2 regions of the Parabacteroides sp. Y3-G-102 genome follow, and region 2 is predicted to be linked to the other one. Evidence: riboswitches for the same ligand, from Rfam matches in the RefSeq annotation. Region 2 holds a riboswitch; the other holds the start of a gene.

Region 1 (3,325 bases), on a different contig from region 2:
GGGAACGGGTACCTCCTTTGTCAAGGTACAAGGCTCCACGATCGAGCATATCGGGGGATTGGGTATCGGTGGCGGAACAATCCTCGGCTTGTCTAAGCTATTATTGAAAACGCATGACTTTCACCAAATAGCGTCTTTGGCCGAGCACGGTTCCTTGAATGATATCGACTTGCATATCCGGGATATTACGCCGCATCCGCTACCCGGCCTGCCGCTGGACGTGACAGCCTCTATTTTCGGAAAAGCGGACGCGAACGCTAAGGTTGAGGATATCGCTCTCGGTATCGTTCATATGGTCTTGCAGACCATCGGACAAGGAGCTGTTTTCGCCTCGTTAAATGGCGATATCAAGAATATCGTATTGATCGGTAACCTGACTCGCTTGCCACAATGCCCGGATATTTTCCCCCGTCTGGAGGAGATGTGCGATGTCCATTTCAAGATACCGGAGTATGCCGAATATCGCACGGCTATCGGGGCGGCTTTATGCTATATCAGGAACCGGGAATATAAGGATATTTTTTGTGGAAAGTGTTAGGCTACATCAAAACTTTATGTATCTTTGCTACATGCTTTGTTCCCTTTCGGCAATCGCCGGATAGGGATTAAAAGGGAATCGGGTGAGAATCCCGGACAGTCCCGCTGCTGTAAGCTTCATAAACGGGTTGAGCAATACTGTTGCCACTGTTCATTCAAGTGAATGGGAAGGCGCTTAAGACCGGAAGTAAGTCAGAAGACCTGCAAGGCGTGTATATTTTCGACGGCTTCGAGGAAAGGCCGGAAGAGAACGCAAGAACCGTATCCGGTTTTTACTATTCTTTATCCAAGGTTTTCTTATCAAGTCGTCTCATGGTTTCGGATAATTATTTTGCCATAATAATTAGGGAAAGAAGCATGAATCTGACCGACGGGATGAGCTCCGTGTGTAAGATGCATGCTTTCTTTGCGTTTAAAGGACTGGGGTATTCCGTGAACACTCTATAGAGAATATTTGTTTATTATTAGAAAAGTGCGTTTATTTGCAACGAGTAATTAACAAAAGAAGTATGAATATGAAGAAAATTGTGGGACTTGTTATGGTTGCCTTGCTAGCGTTGATGGCGCTTCCGGCGAACGCTCAGCTTAAATTCGGTATCAAGGGAGGTGTGAATATATCGTCTGTTCATTTCAACTCGGACGTGTTGAAAGCGGATAACGTAACCGGCTTCCAAGTGGGTCCGATGATCGAGACGACCTTACCGTTGGTGGGTGTCGGGATCGATGCGGCAGTGTTGTATTCGCAAAAGGGTTTGGAAACGACCTCGGCTGGCGGGGTGAAGACTTCGATGAAGACGGATTATATCGATGTTCCGGTCAACTTGAAATGGAAATTCGGCTTACCGATCGTCAAGGCGTATCTGGCAGCCGGTCCGTATATCGGTTTCCGTGTAGGCGGTGATAAGTTTTGGGATATCCCGGGTTCCGTAGCGGATCAGGTGAAGGCGAAGAATTTCAGCGCAGGTCTTAACTTCGGTGCCGGCGTGGAACTGATCAGCCACTTGCAGGTGGGTTTCAATTATGGTCTGGGACTGACTGATAACTATAGTATTGAGAAGGTGAACCTCTCCGACGGTGCCGGAAAGAACCGTGGATGGTCTATCACGGCAGCGATCTTGTTCTAAATAGGTGAAAATAAAATGAGAGAGGCTGGGCTTTAGAAGTCCGGCCTTTTTTGTTATTTTTGGGCTCGTAATGAAACACCTGTTTGAATGAAATACGCGGACGTCATACTTCCCCTTCCTTTGGAGAATAGCTATACCTATCGGATACCCGAAGATCTGGAGAGAGCCGTGACTCCCGGTTGCCGGGTGATCGTGCATTTCGGGAAGAAACGATATTATACGGCTATCGTCATGGAGGTACACGACCGGGAACCGGTATCCGATTTTGAGACGAAGGAGATCTACGCTTTGCTGGATGCCACGCCGGTGCTCCGCCGTCCGCAACTCCGTTTCTGGAAATGGATATCTTCTTATTATATATGTAAGCTGGGCGACGTGTATAAGGCGGCCTTGCCTTCCGGCTTAAAGTTGGAAAGCGAGACGGCGGTTACTTATAATGAGGATTTCGAGGCCACCGCCCCCTTGCGCCCGAACGAGCAAGCGGTACTGGATGCTTTTAGCGGGGTTTTGAAATTGACGATCTCGGAGTTGGAGAAGAAGACCGGTCTTCGAAATGTTGTCCCGATCGTCTCTTCCTTGATGGTGAAAGGGGCGGTCGAGGTGAGCGAGGAGCTAAAGCGAGGATTCGTTCCCAAGACACAGGCGTTTATCCGTTTGGCCGAGGCTTACCGGGATGAGACGAAATTACAGGCGGTGTTCGAGGATTTGAAACGAGCGAAGAAGCAAGAGCTTCTGCTGGTCAGCTTCTTGGATTTAAGCCATACCTTGAATCCCGCTTTATCGAAGGAGCTTTCCAAGAAAGAGCTATTGGAACGCAGTGGTTATACCTCTGCGGTATTGGAGGGGCTGCTGAAACGGGGTATCTTGGAGAGTTACGAGAAAGAGGTGGGTCGTTTGCAAGTATCTGTCTGCCGCTTGCAAGAGCCGAATCCGCTCAGTCCGGCGCAAGAGAAAGCCTATGGAGAGATCCATGAGGCTTTCAAGACGAAAGAGGTCTGCTTGCTTCATGGCGTGACTTCCAGTGGTAAGACCGAGATATACGTCCGTTTGATCCATGAGGTCTTGCGGCTGGGGCGGCAGGTTTTATATATGTTGCCGGAGATCGCTATCACGACCCAGATCACGGAACGGCTGGCGAAATTATTCGGGGATAAGCTATTGGTCTACCACTCTAAGTTCTCGGATAACGAGCGGGTGGAAGTTTGGAATAAGCTATTGCATAACGACGAGCCTATGCTGGTATTGGGGGTCCGTTCGTCCCTCTTCCTTCCGTTTAAGGACTTGGGCTTGATTATCGTGGACGAGGAGCATGAGAATACGTATAAGCAGCAGGACCCGGCACCCCGTTACCATGCCCGTAACGCTGCCATCGTCTTGGCGGGTATGCACGGCGGTAAGACCTTATTGGGTTCCGCCACTCCCTCCATCGATTCTTATTTCAACGCTACGGCGGGGAAATACGGTCTGGTTGAGTTATCTACCCGCTACGGTGATTGCTTGATGCCGGAGATTATTACGGTGGACGTGAAGGAGCTAAAGCGCAAGAAGATCATGAAAGATACCCTTTTCTCCCCTCTGTTGGTGGAGAAGGTGCGGGAGGCCCTATCCCGGGGCGAGCAGGCGATCCTATTCCAGAACCGCCGGGGATTCGCCCCGATGATCGA
Region 2 (3,325 bases):
AATTCAGTTTATAAAAATACCTTCCCACACAACCGATAATCAGTAGAGGCAATAACGTTATTATAAAACCATAACCGATCCAAGCTACACCACCCTTATTGACTATCGTATCGACAAAACCTTCACCCGCACTCAATCCCACGCAGGCGAGAAACAACGTGATTCCTAATTCCCTCAATAGTAAATTAGAACTTTGCGTGGTATAAGTAACCAATTTATAACGATAACCGAACCGGCTTATCAATATCGCAACGATCAACGGACCTCCCGCTAATCCTAATTTCACCGGTTGAGGAATACCCGGAAAACTAATAGGAAGACTTCCCACGATAATACCCAAAACTATACCAACAAAAATAGTCACCAAATTAGGTTCATTCAAGCGTTTCATTGAATTACCCAGCGTCTCGGCAACTTTCTCCACCGCCAATTCACTACCGACCACTGTCACCCGGTCGCCTATTTGCAAGACCAGATTAGGAGTAGCTACCAACTCCAGCCCCGCACGATTGATCCGAGTCACGTTAATTCCATGTAAACGGCGTAACTGCAAAGCCCCTAATTGCTTACCGTTGATTTCAGACCGGGTAACCAAAATACGCCGGCTGATAAACTGGCTTTCCGCCGGAATCCATTGCTTACGATCCATCTGTATTTCTTGACCGATAAAAGTCTTTATCGCCTCCACGTCATGCTCTGCGGTAATAACAAAAATCTTATCATCCCCATTCAATACCGTGTTCCCCGCCACGATCTCTATCCGATTCGTATCGTTACGTAAAATACGGGAAATAACAAATTCACGGTGTTCCAACAATTTAGATAGCTCACTTACGCTACGACCAAAAATCGCCGGATTCTTCACCACCAAAGAGATAGGTACAGCCTCTCCTCCCGATTCCGTATCCGTCTCTTCTTCCAATTGTTCCGTCTCCTTCGCAAAAGAGATACGGAAAACATAACGGATAAAAATCATCGACAAGATAATGCCGATCACACCTAACGGATAGGCAACCGCATATCCTAAAGCGATCGTTTCATCCGAGATCCCCGTCATATCTGAATAAGCCTGTTGAGCAGCGCCCAATCCCGGTGTATTCGTCACTGCTCCGGATAAGATACCTACCATTGTCGGTATAGGAATGCCTGTAATATAATGTATAATCAAGGCAGTAATCACCCCTAGAAAAACAATACCGCAAGCAAGCATATTCAACGTGATCCCTCCCTTTCGAAACGAAGAGAAAAATCCGGGGCCTACTTGCATACCTACCGAGTAAACAAATAAGATCAAACCAAACTCTCTAAAAAAATGAACGACCGACGGATTCGCCGTAAAACCGAAATGCCCGAGAAAGATCCCGACAAACAGTACCATGGTAATCCCTAAAGAGATACCGAATAGCTTCAGTTTACCAAGCTGGATCCCCAGAGCGATCACAACGGATAACAAAAGGATAGAATGCCCTACCCCTTCTCCCCATAACAATTCATTAATCCATTCCATATCTATTCATGTATATATTAATTTAAGATAAAAAAGTACCTCTGGCGAATCACTTCGGCAGAGATACACATATTGAACATTTAGTATCCCAGTTTAATCTGGCATCCATTCTAACAACATTTACTAATATATTTTCTATTTCTTATGCTGATAATTTAGACAAACTTTCCTCTTCCGGCAAAAGGGTTACCGGCCATTCAAATGTCGCACGACAGTGCGAACAGATCCTTTTCATACGTCTTTGTTCCTTTTAAGATATTGCTTATCTTTTCGTACTGCTTTCCTAATCCCTCGAGCAAAAACAGCCTTTAATGAATGGCAGGTCTTCTGACTGACTCCCATCTTGAAGCCTTCCCGGTCGCTAGAACCAGTGGCGATAGTGTTGTTTCAAGATGTTCTTCGGAGCTTCACAGCAGCGGGACTGTCCGGGATTTACACCCGATTCCCTTTTAATCCACATACCCGAATGGTATATGCGGAACCGATTCGGGAACAAAGATAGCATGTTTTCCGTATATATCATATCTTTTCGCTTTTTTGTTTACTTTTATTATCCAAATAAAAAAATCCCGGGACAAAACAATTGAACCGGGATCTTTTAACCTCTAAGCTATCCTCCCGACAGGAAGAGGCTTTGATTTTCCTTAAATAATAATTACTACAAGGGAATATTTCCATGTTTTTTAGGAGGATTACTCTGGCTCTTATTTTTCGCCATTTCCAACGCCTGAATCAATTTAAAACGTGTGTCTCTAGGTTGTATGACTTCATCTATAAATCCTTGCTCGGCTGCCCGGTAAGGATTTGAGAATTTCTCGGTGTATTCACGAATTGCTTGTTTCTTCTCCTCATCGTTGGCTTTCCGGTATAATATATTCACGGCACCTTCAGCCCCCATCACCGCAATCTCAGCCATCGGATATGCCAAGTTTATATCGGCACCGGTAGGCTTACTTGCCATTACGATATAGGCTCCCCCGTAAGCCTTCCGGGTAATCAACGTGATTTTGGGAACCGTGGCCTCCGCATAAGCGTAGACAATTTTTGCCCCGTGGCGTATAATTCCCGCATGTTCTTGCGTACAGCCCGGCAAGAAGCCCGGCACATCCTCGAACGTGATCAATGGAATATTGAAGCAATCGCAGAAGCGAATGAAACGTGCGGCCTTATCAGAAGCATCGATATCCAAGACTCCCGCTAAAAAGGCAGGTTGGTTCCCTACGATACCTATGGTACGGCCTCCCAAACGAGCGAATCCCACTACAATATTGCGAGCGAAATGAGGCATAACCTCGAAAAAGTAATGATTATCCACTATCGGCTCTATAATATCCTTGATGTCATAAGGGACATTAGGATCTTCCGGAATCACATGCTGCAACGACTCTTCTACCCGACGCACATCGTCAGCACAAGCTATAACTGGAGCGTCTTCCATATTATTAGAAGGCAGGAAACTCAGAAGTTCCCGGATACTCATCAAAGTCTCCTCTTCCGTATCACACACAAAATGTGCGACCCCGCTTTTTCCGCTATGTACCTGCGCCCCGCCCAGCTCTTCCTTATCGATCACCTCGTGAGTCACCGCCTTTACGACATCCGGCCCCGTGATAAACATATGACTTTGCTCTTTGACCATAAAAATAAAATCGGTCAAAGCCGGGGAATAACAAGCGCCCCCCGCACAAGGCCCCAAAATAGCCGATAATTGGGGAACGACTCCCGAGGCCATCGTATTTTGGTAAAAGATAGAAGCATAACCAGCCAAGCTATTCACCCCTTCTTGAATCCGGGCACCCCCCGAGTCATTCAAGGCGA

Evidence for each region. A riboswitch is a leader RNA that binds a small molecule or an ion and turns the genes downstream of it on or off. The one in region 2 is predicted to bind cobalamin.
Region 1: another riboswitch for cobalamin. It lies ahead of NBH16_RS08465 (porin family protein); the one in region 2 lies ahead of NBH16_RS16905 (putative transporter).

What each region holds. Positions count from the first base shown of each region.
Region 1 covers NZ_JAMOKU010000013.1:77,652-80,976, forward strand. The annotation lists gene coaW (type II pantothenate kinase) at 1-538, shown strand, start outside; cobalamin riboswitch at 558-760, shown strand; gene NBH16_RS08465 (porin family protein) at 1,053-1,661, shown strand; gene priA (replication restart helicase PriA) at 1,749-3,325, shown strand, end outside.
Region 2 covers NZ_JAMOKU010000037.1:2,501-5,825, reverse strand. The annotation lists gene NBH16_RS16905 (putative transporter) at 1-1,507, opposite strand, end outside; cobalamin riboswitch at 1,808-2,008, opposite strand; gene NBH16_RS16900 (acyl-CoA carboxylase subunit beta) at 2,166-3,325, opposite strand, start outside.